Linked DNA regions of Metallumcola ferriviriculae. The protein of the gene in region 2 interacts with the protein of the main gene of each other region in a pairwise test. Links are inferred from orthologs where the notes say so. Each region holds a gene or a part of one and is shown on either strand. Other genes may lie near its edges.

The links.
Region 1: the proteins of MFMK1_RS17295 (region 2) and MFMK1_RS16185 interact in binary tests that used the Escherichia coli proteins (3 or more experiments, as listed by UniProt). The link is inferred for Metallumcola ferriviriculae from one-to-one orthologs.

What each region holds. Positions count from the first base shown.
Region 1 is NZ_CP121694.1:3,276,684-3,281,284, reverse strand. What follows is about bases 1-3,993. They hold MFMK1_RS16185 (DNA polymerase III subunit alpha), read left to right. Parts: upstream 1-346; coding sequence 347-3,793; downstream 3,794-3,993. Other genes in these bases: MFMK1_RS16180 (phosphatidylglycerophosphatase A family protein), read left to right, coding at 3,886-3,993; MFMK1_RS16190 (YtrH family sporulation protein), read right to left, coding at 1-179. Outside these bases: more of MFMK1_RS16180, read left to right, coding at 3,994-4,389. UniProt on the Escherichia coli protein: DNA polymerase III is a complex, multichain enzyme responsible for most of the replicative synthesis in bacteria. This DNA polymerase also exhibits 3' to 5' exonuclease activity. The alpha chain is the DNA polymerase catalytic subunit.
Region 2 is NZ_CP121694.1:3,498,132-3,514,192, reverse strand. Bases 13,077-16,061 are described here. They hold MFMK1_RS17295 (3'-5' exonuclease), read right to left. Parts: upstream 14,943-16,061; coding sequence 14,211-14,942; downstream 13,077-14,210. Other genes in these bases: acpS (holo-ACP synthase), read left to right, coding at 15,359-15,733; MFMK1_RS17300 (DUF4212 domain-containing protein), read right to left, coding at 13,813-14,115; MFMK1_RS17305 (sodium:solute symporter family protein), read right to left, coding at 13,077-13,816. Also shown: MFMK1_RS17355 (hypothetical protein), read left to right, coding at 1-425; MFMK1_RS17350 (site-specific DNA-methyltransferase), read left to right, coding at 552-2,069; MFMK1_RS17345 (protease complex subunit PrcB family protein), read right to left, coding at 2,151-2,954; 4-oxalocrotonate tautomerase DmpI, read right to left, coding at 3,118-3,309; MFMK1_RS17335 (FprA family A-type flavoprotein), read left to right, coding at 3,585-4,772; MFMK1_RS17330 (LytR/AlgR family response regulator transcription factor), read right to left, coding at 4,831-5,583; MFMK1_RS17325 (histidine kinase), read right to left, coding at 5,558-6,904; acs (acetate--CoA ligase), read right to left, coding at 7,225-9,168; MFMK1_RS17315 (DUF294 nucleotidyltransferase-like domain-containing protein), read right to left, coding at 9,415-11,343; MFMK1_RS17310 (hypothetical protein), read right to left, coding at 11,468-11,887; more of MFMK1_RS17305, read right to left, coding at 12,128-13,076. UniProt on the Escherichia coli protein: DNA polymerase III is a complex, multichain enzyme responsible for most of the replicative synthesis in bacteria. The epsilon subunit contain the editing function and is a proofreading 3'-5' exonuclease.

The DNA.
Region 1 (4,601 bases), 220 kb from region 2 along the record:
GTGCCTCCTATTGCCGCGACAATGGCCCAAATCTTGATTTCGTAGGCTAATTTAGCCATGGTTCGTAATGGCGGACCGCCGGCTAGTACGGCGGCAAGCGCACCCACTAGTGAGGCGCCCAGCTCTACGCCCAGTGAAGTGAAAAGTATTAGCAGCATTTTTTGGCTAAAGCTGTCCATTAAGGCACCTCCTCTGTGTTGTCATATAAATACTTATTAGTAGTCAGCTCAGGCTATGCCGACATTTTTGGAAGGTCAAATTTATTATAAAAGCAGGGTTAGCAACAGTAAGTCTTGAATTTAGAAGTCTAACGAACATAATGCAACGATGATGAGGAGGAACGGAGTTGGCTGTTACCGGCAATTTTACTGGGGAGACTGACCGATACAATAAATTTGTGCATCTGCATGTTCATTCGGAATATAGCCTGTTAGACGGAGCAGCTAGGTTGGAGAACTTAGTTACCCGAGCTAAAGAGTTAGGAATGGATGCCTTGGCGTTAACCGACCATGGCGTTATGTATGGTGTGGTCGAATTTTACAAGTTGGCCCGCAAGTACGGTATCAAACCCATTATCGGTTGTGAAGTATATTTGGCCAGGCGGGGTCGATTTGATCGAGAAGCGAATAAGGATGATTCTCCATACCACTTGGTACTATTGGCGGAAAATGCCACTGGCTATAAAAACTTGATGGCATTGGTTTCCAAAGCATACATTGAAGGGTTTTACTACAAACCAAGGGTTGATAAAGAGCTGCTGAGGGAATATAACCAAGGATTGATAGCAATGTCTGCTTGCTTGGCAGGGGAGATACCTGCTGCGGTACTGGATAGCCGTATTGACGACGCTCGGCTAATAGCACTTGAAATGAGTGAAATATTCGGTAAGAATAACTTTTATTTGGAAATTCAGGATCACGGGCTAAAAGGACAGGCAGATGTAACGCGGCATTTGGTAAATTTGTCTAGGGGGACAGGGATTCCCTTAGTGGCTACCAACGATGTTCACTATGTTATGCCTGATGATACTAAAACCCATGAAATTCTTTTGTGTATCCAGACAGGAAAAACCCTGGCAGATCCCAACCGGATGGATTTTGGTTCCGGTGAGTTTTACTTAAAAGACCGCAGTGAGATGGAGATGCTTTTCGGGGAATACCCTGAGGCGTTGGATAATACACTTAATATTGCTGAACGATGCCAGGTGGACTTTGATTTTGGTTCTCTCCACCTCCCATACTATGAAGTACCTGAAGAATATAACCTGGACAGCTATCTGAGTAAATTATGCCGTGAAGGCCTCAGCAGGCGTTATGAAAAGGTGACTGAACAACACGACCAACGACTGGAGTATGAACTGAGAATTATAAACAAGATGGATTACCCCGGTTATTTTTTGATAGTATGGGATCTTGTCAACTTTGCCAGGAGTAAGGGCATCCTTGTCGGGCCGGGTCGGGGGTCCGCCGCAGGAAGCTTGGTGGCCTATTGTCTTGGAATTACTGATATAGACCCGTTGAAATACGGGTTGTTGTTTGAGCGGTTTCTTAACCCCGAACGAGTGAGTATGCCGGATGTGGACATTGATTTCTGCTTCGAACGGAGGGGTGAAGTTATTGATTATGTGGCCCAGAAATATGGCAGTGACCATGTTGCCCAAATTATTACCTTTGGTACGATGGCCGCTAAGGCTGCCATTCGCGATGTCGGCAGGGTACTGGGTTTTTCTCCGGGGGAAGTTGACAAAATAGCCAAGCTGGTGCCAAACGAACTGGGTATAACTATTACCAGGGCTTTAAAAGTAAGTGACATTCTGCGGGAACGATACGAAACAGAGGATAAGACCAGGGAATTAATAGATATGGCCAAGGCAATTGAGGGAATGCCGCGGCATGCGTCAACCCATGCCGCGGGTGTTGTGATAGCTAAAGAGAAATTGACTAATTATGTACCGCTGCAGACTACCAGCGACAAGATTGTCACCACCCAGTTTCCCATGAGTACTGTTGAAGAATTGGGACTGTTAAAGATGGATATTTTAGGGTTACGTACCCTTACGGTCATGAATCATACCCTGCGTTTAATACGGGAAAGCAGTGGTACGGAAGTATATTTAAAGGAGATACCATTGGATGACCCGGCAGTTTTTGAAATGCTTTCCCAGGGAGACACCATCGGCGTATTCCAATTAGAAAGTTCAGGTATGCGCGGCATCCTTAAAAACCTCAAACCGGAACAGTTTCCTGATATTATCGCCTTGGTTGCCTTGTATCGCCCGGGTCCGCTAGGCAGTGGTATGGTGGAGGATTTTATAAACCGCAAGCATGGAAATACAGAGGCAAGTTACCTACACCCATCCTTGGAAAATATCTTAAAGGAAACTTACGGTGTAATATTGTATCAAGAACAGGTGATGCAAATTGCCAGTACCTTAGCCGGTTTTACTTTAGGTGAAGCGGACCTGCTGCGCAGGGCCATGGGAAAGAAAAAACCTGAGGTAATTATGGGGTTACGGGATAAATTTCTCAAGGGTGCTGACAAAAACGACATTAGTTCGGTAATTGCAGGGAAAATATTTGATTTGATGGAATACTTTGCCGGGTACGGATTTAATAAATCTCACTCCGCCGCTTATGCTTTGGTGGCGTATCAGACGGCATATTTTAAGGCTAATTATCCAGTTGAATTTATGTCTGCTCTTCTAACAAGTATTATGAATAATACTGACAAAGTTCCTTTATATATTGATGAATGCCGCAAGATGGACATTAAAATATTACCTCCGGATGTTAACGAGAGCAGAATGGATTTTACCGTAGTGGGTGAGAAGATCCGGTTTGGGCTAGCTGCTGTAAAGAATGTCGGCCGGGGGGCAATAGCATCAATTATCGACGCTCGGGAACAGAATGGCAGTTTCAAATCGTTAACGGACTTTTGTCAGCGAATAGACCTGAGGCAGGTCAACCGAAGGGTGATAGAAAGTTTAGTTAAGTGCGGTGCTTTTGGCTCACTGGGTTTAAACCGGGCGCAGCTTCTGGCAGTTTTAGACCAATCTCTAGATTCCGCCCAAGCTTACCAGCGGGACCGTGCCCAGGGGCAGGTTTCTCTTCTGGATCTTGTCGGTGAGGGAGATAGGGGAGATTGTATTTCCGAACGGATACCCGATCTACCTGAATTTGGTCCAAGAGAATTATTGGGGATGGAAAAAGAGATGCTGGGCTTTTATGTCAGCGGTCATCCGGTGGCTTCGTATGCAGAACAAATTAAAGCGCAGACTTCTTATGAAATCGCAAAACTACCGCTGGTAGAGGACGGCACCCGGGTCAACCTGGGTGGGATTATTACCTATGTCAGGCGTGCTATTACCAGGAAAGGGGAGGCCATGGCCTATATTACATTGGAAGATACGGGCGGCATGGTTGAAGCTTTGGTCTTTCCGCGAACATATTCCCAACTAAATACCTTGCTTGAGGAGGATCGGGTGGTAATTATGTCAGGAAGGTTAGCTAAAAGTGAAGATGAACTAAAGATATTTGTGGATGGGATTCAATGGCTGCCTGAACCCGGCACCGATAAGCTGTATTTAAAAATATTAGACCGAACACATTCTATGGACAGGATCAAAGGCTTTTTGCAGCAATTCCCTGGGGAAACACCTGTTTATCTATATTTCCCTGATAACGGACGTTGTATCATGACTGACAGAGGACATTGGGTAAGCCCGCAAGAGGAATTAATAAACGGATTGAAGGGTATCTGCGGTAATGAATGTGTTAAGTTGGTAAATGGCTAGCACGGATACACTGTTTTAGGCATAACAATATACTAACTTAGATGATCAGTAGCTCATGTAGCTGCTGATTCATTTTTTTAGGGGGGTATACAGTGAAAAAAGCGACTAATTTGTTAGCTAGCCGAGGGGTTTACCTGTATCAAATCGGCGATATCGTTTTTCACCTGCAGCAGCCTTATTTATCTTCTCTTACTAAGGATCAATGCCTTGAAGCGGTGGAAAAGGTATTGGAAAAACGAGAAGTACAATACGCCATTTTTACCGGCGTTGCTTTGGATGTATTGGCCGAGCAGGGGGCCTTACCCCAACCCCTTCAAGATATAGTTTCTCGGGATGAACCACTTTACGGTTTGGATGAGGTGTTGGCTATGGGTATTACCAATATTTATGGTACCATCGGCATTACCAGTTTCGGCTATTTGGATAAGGAAAAGACCGGGGTTATCGGGCAGTTAAATGATAACAAAAAAAATAAAGTGAATACTTTTTTAGATGACCTGATAGCTGGTATCGCTGCTGCCGCATCGGCTAAATTGGCCCATGGTGCAAAAAACAATCAAAGGGAAAAGGGCAGTAAAGATATAGATAGCGAATAAGAGAGCTTCCTAAATAATCATTTCTGCCGACTTAAAGGCAGATTTTTTTTGTACCAGTTTAGCCAGAAAGTATAAGTTCTGGCAAGTTCCCATCCACTCAGGAGCACAAGTGCGACTAAGCCAGCAAGCTGGCTTAGTCTTATGGAAGACAAGCTATCACTTAATAATATGCCTTCGGCAGGTGAAAAATAGGTTTAAGCAGGATGTTAGAC
Region 2 (16,061 bases):
CAATTGCCAAATACATCTTTAACGAATTAATGCAGGTACTGAACATCGCTAAATATGATAACAACGCCACGGCCATAACCGTGGTTATGAAAGGATATGAGCATAATCTGGCTTTTTGGCTGTTCGGTTTTTTAGCTGCCATGATAATTGGCGCTTTTTTTGGAGTTATTATTGCTTTTATGTATTCCTATATATTCACAGAAGAAAGCTATTTATTTAAAGCTGCCGGATTAGGGGTTGCTATTTGGCTATTTAACTTCGGCTTGATATCCAAGGCATTTCATTACCCGGCCGATATTAAATGGAGTATGGGCGATGTGCTTTCTATGCTGGTAAGTTTAATAATATACAGCATGATTACAGCGTATTCGCTTAAGCAAATGGGCTTTTTTCGTGACCCATCAACAGATGAAGAATATTTCTAGGGAGCCAGTTGTTCTGGCTCTTTTTAAATTCTAAGCGCGTCCGGCTGAGTGAATCATTGTGCAGCTGCTTATGGCAGGATAATTTAGCCTAATTGCAGAATCTGTGTTAGAAACATGAAGGGCAGAATGAAAGTGGTGAGGGTATTGGGCAAGATACGGCTTAATTGGGATGGCAAAGATAAGTGGCTGCTAGCTTTGGATGAGCAGGGACTGCCTATTTGGGGAGAGGAAGAAGACCTGACAGGATATCCCTTAAACAACTGCCAATACATAGGAAACATGTCTCGCTTGTCGGGCACTTTTTTGGATGGGAATTTACTCATTAAGGGAGATAATCTGTACGTACTGAAAGCGCTGGAAAAGGATTTCACAGGTAAAATTCAATGTATCTATATAGACCCGCCTTTTAATGCAGCTAACGGTACCATGGGCTATATGGATGAGTTTGACCATGGAATATGGCTGTCAATGATGCAGACACGTTTGGCAATGGTAAAACGCTTTTTAAAACCGTCAGGCACTATCTTTATTCATATTGGTTACGAAGAGAAAAGTTATTTAAAGGTGCTTGCCGATGAGATCTTTGGCAGAGATAATTTTGTGTCGGAGATAACCTGGCAGCGGGCTCCGGACGGGAGAACGGTATTGGGTCAGGGCTCTTCGGTAATTCCGCACACCAGCGAATATCTCTTGGTCTACGCCAAGGATATCGACAAGGTTAAGGTTTATGAGGATAAAAAGGTCGTTCTGGCCACTGACCAGGTACTAAGGCAGTATAATCAAGTGTTACAAATACATTCCCCGGCGCGGCTTGTGGCAGAGAATACGGATCGCCGGGGAAACATAATCCGTATTTACCGTTACGGTCAGTATAGTCTTACGCGGTTTAAAGTGCGTAAACTTCGTGCGGCGGCGAACCAATGGTTGCAGCGCCACAGTGATGCCATTAGTAGGATTGAATGCGGTGAGGCAGAGCAGAGTTTACTAACAAAGGCCCTCAACCAATCTCTGTCCTTTGATAACCTTACGCAGCAGGCCAAGCGTGTATTTCTAACGGAAAATTTTTCGCAGATGGTTCAATCAGTCAGTATTCAAAAAGAGTCAACATTTCAACAGCGGCTTTTATTGGAAATGGGCGCTAAAGATGTCTTATATCGGGCTGAATATACTCCCAGCAAAGGAAAGAGGCGGGGAGAGCAGGTTTGTGATTATTTCTTAAACGGGCGTAAACTACTATTCCTTAAAGATTACTCTCAGTTGGTGGACGGCCATGTTTATCGGCGGGTAGATATCAATGATGTGTGGAAGCATGAAGAAATAAATGTAACCGGTACAGCCAGAGAAGGAGGTTGTGTTTTTAAGCGTTCAAAGAAGCCTGAAAGTCTATTGAAGCGTGTGATAGAATTTGCTACCGAAGAAGGAGACTGGGTAATGGACTGTTTTTTGGGTTCTGGTACAACCGCTGCTGTGGCTCATAAATTAGGAAGACGCTGGGTTGCTATTGAGGTGGGAGATCATGCGGAAACCATCTGCCTGCCTAGATTAAAGAGGGTGGTTAGCGGTGAAGACGCTTCAGGTATTAGCAAGCAGGTGGGTTGGCATGGTGGCGGCGGATTTGGCTACTTTACACTAAATAAAATTTAAGGAGCACTGCAAATTTGCAGTGCTCCTCGGCCAACCATCAGGTTGATAAAAATAAGCGTCCATTGTTAAGATTCATTATATTTACTTAGCCGGTGTCAAGTTAAATTCCAGTATATGGGTTTTACTACCATCTTTGGCGCTGGCTTCAAAAAGCTGCAACTTATCTCCCTGACCCAGGGGAGGAGCAGGGTAATCCAAATTAAAGCCGCCCCAATTTGGTGCACCTGCAGCAGTCATAATGTGGCCGGTATCTAGTGTTTCGCCTTCGGAATCCAGGAGGGCATAGCTAATGCCTCCTTCAAAGGCGCGGGCTATACCGCTGACGTGCAGCTGCTCCGGGGTAGCCTTGAATTCTGTCACCGCAATATAATCATTTCTTTTTTCAAAGCCGCCGGTTACGGCATCGTAACCGTATAAGTGTGGAATAAAGATATTGGGGTCGGTTGCCGTGAATTCAATATCTTTATCCGTGGCCTTATCCAATACTTCCACGGCATTTGGATAGGTTAATGCCTGGGTAACCATAGCGCCTGGTTCCGGTTCAGTAAATTCTACTAGAACTGTGATTTTTTCAGCGGTTTCCTTGATTTCCTTAATATTGACATCGTATCCCCCGGTGGATTTCTCTCCCCAACTTACCATAAGGAAGGTCTCGTTACCGATTACCTTGGAATCGGCGACAAAAATAGGTTTAAAAGTTTCCAGCCAAGCAGCAATCTCATCAGGATAGGTCCCTTGGGAATTATCTTTCTGGCCTCCATCATTGGTTTCCGATGGTTGTTGAGAAGGCTGATTTTGATCAGTTTTGCCGTTAGTTCCCAAACATCCCGTCACCAATAGGGACAACATCAACATTAACATCAGTGCTAAATGGATTTTTTTCACGCTTTTCGAACCTCACTTTCCTTAAATTCAATACTATTAGACGATGCTGGGAAGAAGAATGTTTCAACCAGGAGCTTTAAAAAATTTTCCTATACATTAAGTAATAACTCCGGCATGGCCGAAGTTATTAAAGAGGTTCGAAAAGCGCAATGGATGCCAATCGTTAATCGGCCTGTTTTTTAGATAGCATTACGCCGCCAGTGCCGACATTATCGGGGTCGTTTTCCTTTATCAGTACAACGAAAGCCTGTTCAGGGATGTTTAAAGTTGTGCTGGCGGTTTTTGTAAAACCTTCAATCAATGTTTCTTTCTGCTTTTTTTCCATCTTACCAGCGTCAATAGTAATAATAGGCATTTTCAAAGCCTCCCTTCATGTGATATATTCTTTATTCTAATATATCCTTCTTCACTTGGGATTATATCCCTTTTGGTGGCAAGCAATTAATGGGTTCAAACAGAAAGTAAATAATAAGGGCTTTTAGGGTAACAATAATATCAACCGATAGTTTCGCCGTTGATCAATGTAGAAGATCCATGTCCTTTGCTCTTTTGTTGCATTGCGGATGAGAAATCATCTCTGAAACGTTAATACTTTGATGCCTGTCATTTAAAAAGAGGAGGAATGAAAAGATGCGTACTTTTCGTGTTATTGAAGGAGTTTACTGGATAGGGGCAGTGGATTGGAATATTCGGCTGTTTCATGGACCCGCGTACACCACCCATCGTGGCACCACATATAATTCGTACCTGATTAAAGATGAGAAGGTTGCGGTGGTGGATACTGTTTACAGGCCTTTCACCGAAAGTTTCATTGAAAATATCAAAGAATATATAGACCCTACGAATATTGACTACATAGTGGTAAACCACACCGAACCGGATCATTCCGGTGCATTTCCGGAATTGATAAAGTTGGCGCCTAATGCCACTGTGCTCTGCACCGCCAAAGGAAAAGAAGGATTAATGGAACAATACCACGGCGAATATAATGTCCAAGTGGTGAAGACCGGCGATAAGGTTAGTTTAGGGAGTAAGACACTGACTTTCGTTGAAGCACCAATGCTGCATTGGCCGGATAGCATGTTTACTTATGTTCCCGAGGATGCACTGCTGCTGCCCAACGATGCCTTTGGCCAGCATATTGCGACTACCGGAATGTTTGATGACTTGGTAGATGAGCATCAGTTGATGACTGAAGCAGCAAAATACTATGCCAATATTCTTACCCCCTTCAGCAAATTGGTGCTGAAAAAGCTTGCTGAAGTGCAAAAGATGGGTATCGAAATTAAAACTATCGCTCCCAGCCATGGTATCATCTGGCGTAAGGACCCTGGCAAGATTATCAATGCTTATGCCAAGTGGGCAGAGGGCGAAGGTGAAAATAAAGTGGTGATTGTTTTTGATACCATGTGGAGCAGTACGGAGAAGATGGCTAGGGCAATCATTGACGGGATTAAAGCCGGCGGGGTGGAGGCAAAGCTGTTCCAGGCGCATAAAACTGACAGAAATGATATAATAGCTGAACTTCTAACCGCCAAGTGCTTACTGGTAGGTTCGTCTACCATAAACAATGATTATCTTCCGTCGCTGGCGGCAATTTTAGAAGATTTAAAAGGGCTAAAGCCGCGTAAGAAAATGGGTGCAGCTTTTGGTTCTTATGGTTGGCGCGGTGGAGCAGTAAAATCTATTACCGAAACCCTAAATGCTGCTGGAGTAGAAGTGATGAATGAGGGCTTGGAAGCGAAGTATGTACCCACCCCGGAAAAGCTGGAAGAATGTTATGCCTGGGGCCAAAAAATAGCCGAGCGGTTAGCCTGACCGTTGAACAATAATTTGTAAATATAAACCGCACGGGAACTTACCGTGCGGTTTATATTTACATACCTAAGAACTTTTTTAAGTTTTTAGCTTGGTTTCGACTTACAGGTACCTTGCTGCGATGGTCGTCATTAACAACAAGATTGTATGTGCCATTGAAAAAGGGAATAATCTCCTGTACTTTGCCAAGGTTGACAATGTAACAGCGGTGGGTGCGGAAAAAGACAGTGCTATTTAACCGACTTTCAAGTTCTTTAAGTGTATATTTGGAAACATATAGGTCTTTGGTAGTTTTTAAGAAGACACTATCGTCCTGCGTATATGCATAAATGATTTCTGTTTCTGGAATGAGCAGAGTTTTTCCATCCTTCTCCACGGGTAGGCGGTCCAGCTTAGTGTGCTCTTCCCCACTACCGTGTACGGCTTTTTCTTTTTCTTTATTTTTTTCTACCAGCTTAAAAAGTTTTTGCATGGCTTGGTGTAAACGCTTTTCATCAAATGGTTTTAATAAGTAGTCAACTGCATTGACTTCAAAAGCCTTTACAGCATATTCTTCATATGCTGTGACAAAGATTATATAAGGTCGTTTGGGGAGTTCCTGGATAATGGAGCTTAATTCTAGGCCGGTCATCCCCGGCATTTCTACATCCAAAAATAAAACGGAATAATTCAAAGCCGAAATGAGCTTTAATGCCTCTCGAGCGTTTGTGGCTTCGCCGACCACTTCCACATTTTCAAATTGGTCTAGTAAAAAGCGGAGCTCTTTGCGGGCTGGATATTCATCATCAACGATGAGCGCTTTCAGCTTCATAATAGTTTAGGCCTCCTCGTTCCACAGTCTCTTCTTCATTGATGAGAAGAGGAATGCGCATTTCAATGGAAGTTCCCTGGTCAGGGTAACTGACAATCTTCAAACCGTAGTCTTCACCGAAGAGAGTTTTAATTCTTTCATGGACATTGCTCATACCTACCCCATTGCCTGAGCCAACCCCTGGCTGCAGTACCTGCTGTAATTTGTCTGCTGGGATACCAACGCCATCATCCACTACACTTAGTACCAATTCGTTGATTTCTTTGCGGGCAGTGACTTTGACTGCTCCGGTACCAACCTTAGGGGTAACACCATGTTTAACTGCGTTTTCTATCAGCGGTTGAATACTGAGCACGGGGAGCTTGTAGTTCATTAAACTTTCGTCAACTTCCTCAATTATTTGGAGCTTATCACCGAAACGAGCTTTTTCCAGAACCAAGTAAGTATTGACACATTCCAACTCTTCCCGCAGTGTAATGAAATGCCCATGGCGTTTTAAGGTTTGTCTGAAAAATTCCGCCAGTCGAATGAGTAATCTTCGGGCTCGGTCGGGATTGGTTCGACTGTACATGATAATAGTGTTAAGCGTATTGAAGAAAAAGTGCGGGTTTATCTGTGCATGCAGGGCATCAAGCTTTGCCATAGTTAATAGTTGGGTCTGACGGTCAAGTTCTGAAAGCTCGATTTGCATGCTTAACAGTTGCCCAATTCCAATGGCTAGACGAATTGTATGTGGCGGCAGCTGTCCATCCTGAGTTTGATAAAGTTTTAAGGTGCCGACTACTTCACCTTTGTTTTTTAAAGGAACTATTACAGCGGCAGCCAGAGGGCAATCGCAGTTCTCTACAGGGCAATTTAGCTGTTTGGCTGTTTGTACTACTTTATGCTGTCCTGATTTAATAACCTCTTTGGTAGCCTCGGTTAAAATTTTATCACCAGGTTGGTGCATTTCACACCCTGCGCCCAGATAGCTCAAGACCTGTTCTTTATTGGTCACTGCCACTGCGGGCACATCGGCAATCTTTTGAATAATTTCTGCGGTTTTATGGGCAGACTGTTCGGTGAGACCACCCCGAAGGATTGGCAGCGTTTCATTTGCAATTTTTAAGGTCGGGTCATAAGAAGCCAGATGTTCATTATTTTCTTCCTGTTCGTCAACAGATGCTTGTTTCAACCATCCGGATGTAATAGTAAGCGTAATAAAATTTATTAAGAGAAGTGAAGCAATAACTTTCCATGAGTCGAGCACAAATAACTGTATGAAAAGTATCATTTGCAATCCGCTTAATAACCCGGCTATAATTACCAATCTAAGGTACATCAAGTATACCTGCCCCCTCTAATAATAAATATTAATAATATTTCGACAATGGTAATAGTTATTCCTGCAGTACCATGTCTGGCAAATGTTGCTACGATTAGTCTATGCAGATAGTGCAGTAAAGCTGTATAAATTCACGGCAGATAAGGTAAAGGAAAGGGGTCAGTACATGAACCCTGTACAGGAGATGGTTTGGTAGTGTCAAATGGGTTGATGGATAGACTACACACCTGGTAAATGCTTATTGGCAGGGACAAGTTTTGATATTAAGTTAACCCGGGGTCCCGTAAAGGACCCCGGCATTTTAGTATTTACTTAAGTTATTCGTCATTTTGGCTCATAAGTTTTTGCACTACTGAAGGGTCAGCCAGGGTTGTCGTATCGCCTAGCTTTCGGCCTTCGGCAATATCCCGAAGCAGGCGGCGCATGATTTTGCCACTACGGGTTTTTGGTAGTTCTGCAGAGAAGAAGATGTCTTCCGGGCGGGCAATAGCCCCAATTTTTTTAGCTACATGGGCTTTTAATTCCGCCATTAGATCATCGGTACCTTCGAAGCCGTCCTTAAGAGTAACAAAGGCTGCTACTGCCTGACCCTTAAGTTCATGGGTTTTACCAATAACGGCGGCTTCAGCTACACTTTGATGGTCCACCAATGCGCTTTCTACTTCCATCGTGCCAATGCGGTGTCCGGAGACGTTGAGCACATCGTCAACCCTGCCCATCACCCATATATTACCAAGCTCGTCGCGCTTGGCACCGTCACCGGTAAAGTAATAATCATCAAATCTGCTCCAGTAGGTACTCTTATATCTTTCGGGGTCGCCATAAACCGTTCTAAGCATAGCGGGCCAAGGCGATTTTACTATCAGGTAGCCTGCATCACTACTGTTTCCTTGTTCATCAACCACATCCACCTCGATGCCTGGGAAGGGTACGGTAGCCGTTCCGGGAGTTGTTTTGGTCAGTCCCGGTAGCGGCGAAATCATAATTTGCCCGGTCTCTGTTTGCCACCAAGTATCTACAATGGGGCAGCGCTCGCCGCCGATAAATTTGTGATACCACATCCACGCTTCAGGATTGATGGGTTCGCCTACAGTTCCCAATAACCTTAAGGAGGATAAGTCTCTGCTTTCCGGCCACTGGGTGCCCCATTTCATAAAGGCGCGAATTGCAGTGGGAGCTGTATAGAAAATGTTTACTCCATACTTCTCAACGATTTCCCAAAAACGATCTTTGTTTGGGTAATCAGGACCGCCCTCGTACATTACCGTAGTAGCTCCGTTAGCCAGGGGGCCGTAGATTATATAACTGTGTCCAGTAATCCAGCCAATGTCAGCGGTACACCAGTACACATCATTTTCCTTCAAATCGAAAATATAGCGGTGTGTGCTGGCCGTACCTACGAGGTAACCGCCGGTGGTGTGAACTACCCCCTTGGGTTTGCCGGTGGTGCCGCTCGTATAAAGAATAAACAACATATCTTCCGAGTCCATCGATTCCGGTTCGCAGATATGAGAAGACTCCTTCATCAGTTCGTGCCAAAGAAGATCTCGACCTTCAACCATGTTGGCGTTGGATTTTGCCAAGCCGACGCGTTCTACTACCACAACATTTTTTACCGGGGAATCGCCTTCTACAGCTTGGTCAGCATTTCCCTTCAACGGCACTACAGAGCCCCGCCGCCAGCCGCCGTCTGCGGTGATGAGCAGTGTTGATTGAGCATCATCTATCCGATCTCTTAAAGAATCTGCACTGAAGCCCCCAAAGACGATACTGTGTGGTGCACCGATGCGGGCACAGGCCAGCATGGCGATGGCCAGTTCAGGAATCATAGGTAGGTAGATAGTAACCCTGTCGCCTTTTTTGACACCAAGTTTCCTCATCACATTGGCAAATTTATTTACTTCGCGGTAAAGGTCTTGATAGGTTAAAGTGACGGTATCACCCGGTTCACCTTCCCATATTATTGCTGCTTTATTTCGGCGGTCGGTTTTTAGATGCCGGTCGATACAATTGTAAGCTACATTGAGTTTGCCATTTACAAACCATTTAGCAAACGGTGCATCCCATTCAAGGACCTCGTTGTAAGGTTCAAAGAAATCAATACTTTCAGCCTGACGTGCCCAAAATCCTAAGCGGTCAGCCGAAGCCTGATCGTAGATGGCGGCATCGTTGGCATTGGCCTGGGCCACAAAATCTTGTGGCGGAGCGAACACCCGGTTTTCTTGTAACAGCGCTTCTAAAGCTTTAGATTTGTCCTTCAAAAAAAACACCTCCAACAGGTTTAATGGATTAAAGATTCTGATTTATTTAACAATAGCTGAGGATTAGGGCTAAGGGCCTCAAAACACCTCCTCTAAATGGTAGGTTCCTATTAACATCATAACAGTGCAGCTAAATAAATTAAAAGAATATTCTGCGAATAGGCGTTTTTGGCGGCTGAACTAATGAAAATAGCCGGTGAATGGTAGGTGACGGCTTTTAATCTATCTCACTGGTAATTCATAGGTTTAGAAAATGAGGTTTCCTTCCCTGGTAATTGTCATCAATTTATCAATTGCTTTTAGGGCATCTTTTAGGAGTGCCTTTTCCCGAGCGTGCAGGGTCTTTAACTGTAGGTAATTATCTGGCTTACCATCATTTTTTATTTGCTCTAAGTTGGCCCGCAGACGAAATAGCATAATGGTTTCGAACGAAGTTTCCAATAGGTCAAGCAGGTTTTTGGATAGTGTTTTTTTCTGTCGCAGATATTGAATTCGCTCCAGCGTATTCGTTGTGGCTGCTCCTTCTTTTAATGCCAGCAGTCTGATACAATCGATTAGATAGACCGATACCGATTTTTTCAGATTTATTTCTGCCCGATGCTTACCGGTCCTTTCACCGACGGGATTACCGAGAAATCCTACGGGAAGCCGTCCACGGCTCGCATCTTCCGCCAGAAAGGATAAAATTAGCGGCTGCTTGCTAAAGCTTTTACTTAGAAACTGGCGCAAATCTTCGGCCAAGGGGTAGTGCCCGTATACCGGCCGAAAATCAAGGAAAATAGTCAACATTCGAATATCTTCACTTTGGGTTCCCTGTAACCATTTGGCAGTCAAAGAATTCCAATAACCAGTATTTCCCCGCCAGAAAGGATTTATAGCCATTACATTTCCGGGGCAGGGGGCGAAACCGCATATAGTAAGGCCTTCAACTACTAATTCGGCCAGTTTAGAGAAATATTCTTCCGCATTTTGTTTTTGGTCTGGGTCTTCCAGTTGCTGATAGATTAGTGCATTATCCTGGTCAGTGCGCATAAATTGTTCTCTTCGACCGCCGCTGCCCATGGTCAACCAACAAAAACGTGCAGGCGGAGGGCCGTACTCCGCTACCATTGTTTCAATGGCTATTTCAATTACTTGTCGGGTGATACGATCGTAAAACTCAGTGATGATATCCAGTATTTCCGGGATAGGGGCATTTTCCGTGACTAGGCCAATGAGAATCTGGTCTATTTCTGTCGCGGCCCGGGATAAGTTCTCTAGGCTTAATTGGGATTCCAAGCGGTCCACAACACTGATTACGCCGGTATTACGCGAACGAATCAGGTCACGGATGGTAATTATACCAACCGGTTTCTCGCCTTCTGTTACTATGGCGTGTTTGGCATGTCCTCTGATCATTGCTAATAGAACTTGATAATAATAGGCGTCGGCCGGCACACAAACCGGTTGACCGCTGGACACTGTATTAGCTGGCATGTTGTCCGGTGTACGGCTTTTGGCAACTACTTTTTCTACCAAGTCTCTTTCGGTGATTAAACCGCTGACTTTACCATCGCTACCTGTCAATACTACGGCACTGATATGATTTAAGGACATTATTCTGGCTATTTCATTGGTTTTTTGGGTCGGCGATGAGGTAATCACGGGTGTACTCATCAGTTCACTGGCTCGTTTCAATGCTGCATGGCTTTCATACGTTACTAAAGGACCGGGTTCCATGGCAACCTCACGGAATAAGCTGCGGAAGCGGTCGACTACCAGCTGGCCAAAAAAACTGGCGAACAGCGCATTATGTTCAAGCAGCTTCTCAAAATCCTCGCGGGAAACCAAGAGACAATCTAAATCATTAATAGCTTTTACCGATGCCGGATAAGTCTTATCCGAAAGTACAACTGTCTCCCCAAAGAAGTCCCCCTCCCTTCGGTAGCCAGGAACGGTTTCGTGCCCCTGCTCGTTTCGCACCCGTATTTCCGCAAGGCCGGTAATTATAATAAATAACACTTGTTTAGATTCTTCATCTTGCCGAAAGGCAAAGCTATCGGCAGGGAATACCTTCTGGATAATTAATGGTACAAGTTGTTCCAGGGCCTTCAATGGTAACAGGGAGAAAGGATGAACCGTTTGGAGAAAGTTGCGTATTTGATTATTGCTCAACTGCTGGTGTTCACCGGACAAAGTAACCCCTCCTTTCTATTAATCGGGAAAGACCTTTTTTGAACCTACGCAACGTACCTGGATGGGCCTCTTAGTTAGTTTTTTCTGCGCAAAGAATAACGGTACGAAGGTATTACGGTTCCTTCTAATCCTTACGGATAAAATGCCCGGAGCCCAGCCAAGTAGACAAGGCAAAGATCAAATAGATAGCTTGGGTTGGTTGTCTTCCCTGAAGGGCCATTTGTAATCCTATTCCCAAACCTAGTGAAGGGATAAAAATAAGAAGGGTACGTACGATGCGCTCAAAACCTGGTTTCTTGGCCAGAGGCCATACTCGTGAAAAAACTACACCCAAGGCCACGCCTAGACCGACAGCAATTAAAATTTGGATGGTGGCGAGAGGGGTGGGGAAGGGCCAGCTCTCAGATAGAAGGGAGCCAATAACGTAAAACACCTCCAGGAATAGGGCGATGCCCACTGCCTTACGAATTACCAAGGCGCTAAGGTACGGATGGAGCCAGTAAAGCATCACCAGCACTAATGCAAATACAATTGTCCAAATCATTTTTACACCTCCAAAGGATTTTACAGTTGTGAAAAACAATGTCTGCATCGGCATAAGGAGATACTACCTGTCAAAAAAACCTTAATATAAGAATATTCGTTATTGTCTATAACTTTCCTGCAAATCTACTGTGTTCTTCCCAAAGGAGGAAATTGCTGTTCAAAAGGGCTTAAGGATGGGAATGATAGTAATTAAAAGCCGGGAAGGAGGAACCCCTTCCCGGCCTGTGTACTTTACCAACTAATGAGTGTGTGCCTGGCCAACACCTCTGGGGATACGAATTTCTTCAACCAAGTCTTGTATTTCTTGCGGCGGTGCCTCGGTGTTACGCGATACAAAGTAGGATATTGCGAAGTTAAGTATAGCTCCCACTGAGCCGACTCCTTGGGCGTTAATACCGAAGAAACTAGAAATTATCGGTTTGGCGGTACCGAAAATTTGTGGTGAACGCATCAACAGGATCATGATAAAGGTGAATGCCAGCCCAACCCCAATGCCCCAGGTTGCTCCCTGACGGTTCATCCGTTTATCAAAGATACCCAGTAAGATGGCGGGGAAGAGACTCGCTGCAGCTAAGCCGAAGGCGAAGGCCACCACCTCTCCCACAAACCCCGGCGGATGAATACCAAACCAACCTGCGATCAAAACTGCTCCCAGGATGGACCAACGGGCTACTTTCAGGCGCTGCTGTTCAGTAGCTTCAGGTCTTAAAATGCGGTAATAAATATCATGGGCTGCTGCACTGGACATGGCCATTAAGAGACCTGCCGCAGTGGAGAGAGCTGCGGCTAGACCACCCGCTGCTACCAGCGCGATTACAAAGGGCGACAACTGCGCTACTTCGGGAGTGGAGAGAACAATGGTATCCCGGTCAATAACGATTTCATTAGTATCGTCATTGGTCATATTAAGGATACCGTCACCATTCTTGTCGTTAAATTGGAACAGGCCTGTTTCAGCCCATTTGGATGCCCATTCAATCTGCTGTACTTCTTCTACGGTTTTGTTATTAAGGCTGTTAATCAAGTTATACTTTGCAAATACGCCTAGTGCCGGGGCGGTAGTGTATAATAGGGCGATAAAGATTATTGCCCAAACGCCCGACCAACGCGCTGCCCGAACAGTTTTAACGGTGTAGAACCGGACGATAACATGGGGTAGGCCGGCGGTACCAATCATTAACGCCAGGGTCACAGCAAACACATTCAGCGCTGACATAGATTGGAAAGGTTTAATATATTCCATTAATCCCAACTCCACCTGCAAGTTGGTGAGCTTTTGGGCGAACCCTGAAAAAGTCAAGGCTACCTGCGGGATTGGAATACCAGTCAACATGCCGGCAATGGCACCGGCTGTAATCATATAGGCGATAATCAATACCGAGTACTGAGCCACCTGAGTCCAGGTAATACCTTTCATGCCGCCCAGAATGGCGAAGAAGGCGACGATGCCCATACCGATGAAAACGCCGATTGTAATATCTACCTGCAGGAACCGACTGAAGACGATACCTACACCACGCATCTGGCCCGCAACATATGTCATCGAAATAAATATGGTAGCGAGAGCAGCAACCGCTCGGGTGGTATTGGAGTAGTAACGGTCACCGATAAAGTCGGGGACGGTGTACTTGCCATATTTCCGGAGGTAAGGAGCCAATAGCAGTGTTAACAGCACATAGCCGCCGGTCCAACCCATCAGGTATACTGTGCCGTCAAAACCCATAAAGGAGATAAGGCCGGCCATAGAGATGAAGGAAGCACCAGACATCCAGTCAGCGGCAATAGCCGCACCGTTTGCCACTGCGGGGATTTCACCGCCGGCTACATAAAAACCCTTGGTGTCCCGAACCCGGGCCCACCAGCCGATGTAGAGGTAAAAAGCAAAGGTAATAGCAATTATGATTAAGGTTAAAAGTTCAACGCTCATGCGGAAACCCCCTTCTTCTGGTCAGTTATCTTAATCTCATGGAAATCATACTCTTTATCCAGTTTATCCATACGAACGGCGTAGATGACGATAAGAGCGATAAAAACGAGAATCGAGCCTTGTTGAGCCAGCCAGAATGCTAAATTAACCCCGAAAAATGGGATTCTGCTAAAAGGTACGGCCAAGATGATTCCACCTACATAGGAAACCAATGCCCAAATAATCAAAAGAATACGAATCAAACCGATATTTTTTTTCCAATATTCTTGTTGCTTTTCAGTAAGCTTTTTTTCTACCATTAAGGACACCTCCATAAACTGATAGTTATGAGATCATAACAAGTGAGCAGCGAAACTTTTTTGATCCACCTCCTTGTAGATTAGAATTGAAAAAATCAGCATTCCATCGGTGATACCACTGGTGCCAGCATCCGCCGACAGCGCATAAAGCGCTTTAACTCAATAAGGGAATTTACCCCCTGTTGGTCAAGTACTGACAGTGTTGCTTCCAATAGTCGTGCTGCGGATAATGCATCATTGAGAGCATGGTGTCTTGGTGCACATGGAATAGCTAAGAAGGAACAGATATCTTCTAAAGTATAGTGAGCGGTATCGGGGAAAGCATATTCAGCTAACTGTTTTGTATCCAAACTGGTGTGCACCAGTTTCCTGCCGCACGATGTTAATAAATGCCTATTGATAAACGCTAAGTCGAACTGCATTACATGCCCCGCGAGGACGCTTTTTCCCGCCCAAGGTAAAAAGCGATTTAATACTTCGGTAAGATTGGGTTTACCCGCCACCATGTCGTTGGTTATGCCGGTCAACTGTGAAATCTCTTCAGGAATGTTCCGTCCCGGGTCAACTAACTCATAGAAGGTTTTTGATTCGTTAACCATTCCGTTTTCTACAACCACAGCCCCCAAGGAAGTTACTCTGTCTCCCTTGCCCGGCCTCAACCCGGTTGTTTCAGTATCTAGCACTACGAAGCGCTGGTCCCGCAGTCGCAATTGTTCATCTGCCAGCGGGGCAAGTTGAGTCAATTTTTTTAAGACGCGCTGTTCTGCGTTGAGATGAAATCCTGTCGCTGCGTCCAGAGACTTGACAAACATAGTCAATGCATTCATAAGGATTCCTCCAAATAATGTATTATAATGTATTAAAAAACGGAATATTCAGAAAACAAACTTGACAGTTAAATTCTTAGGGTTTGTCGCAACGCACATTTGGGAACGCTGAAAGCATAACCCAGTAGTAACAAATGTAATGTTGCTCTTATTATAGGATGACAAAAGGATGTCGAAAAGCAAAAATCGGTGAACGGGAAAAACGTCAGCTTAAACGTAAAGATAGCCACCTTATATGGTAGAATGTTCTGGAAATAATCCCCAACGGGTTTATTGACCGTTGATTTCTGCTGAAAACCTTTTAACGGTTTTTAACGGCCTTTCGGCAGATATATTCCTGTTAAAAACTGATGGGACAAGGACATTCCACTCTTTTTGAAGAAAGGATATTAAAGGTCAGGCGCGAGGTGAGATCTATGGAGACTATAGGCGTGGATATAATTGAGATAAAACGAATAGCGGTTTTGGTGGATAAATGGTCGGGCAAATTCACCAAGCGTATTTTTACCACTGAAGAGCTGTCTTATTGTTTTACAAAGAAATTTCCCGCCCCATCTTTGGCGGCCCGGTTTGCCGCTAAAGAAGCGGTACTTAAGGCTATGGGGCTCGGTTTGGGTGCCTGTAAGTTAAAGGATATAGAAGTGATTAGCCATCCCAGCGGCAAACCGGAGCTGAAATTACACGAAAAGGCAGAAGAAATAGCCCATTCCATGGGTTTAGTGAGATGGCAGATATCTCTTTCTCATTCCAAATCCCATGCGGTGGCCATGGTATTAGCTGTGGGCAATTGATGGCCTTTGTTAAATGTTAAGATTAGATTGTGTGCGGTAAAGTCCTGCGGTAATATGTCAAGTACCTAAAAAAGAAAATTGGAAATAAATTAGCTACTATTTCTCAAAAAAGACATCATTTAAGAAGCCCAGTTAAAATTACAGAAACTGGATATTACCGAAGGATATTGAGGAGGTGTTTACCTCATCGATTCACCTTCCTTCGAGGCGAGTAGATTTGGTCGTTACGTAGCAGCGCATCGACCAGACGCACAAGTTTTCTTGCGGTTAAGACGAGGGCTCTTTTATGCCGGTGCTTAGGCACCTCATGATACTTTTTGTAGTAGTA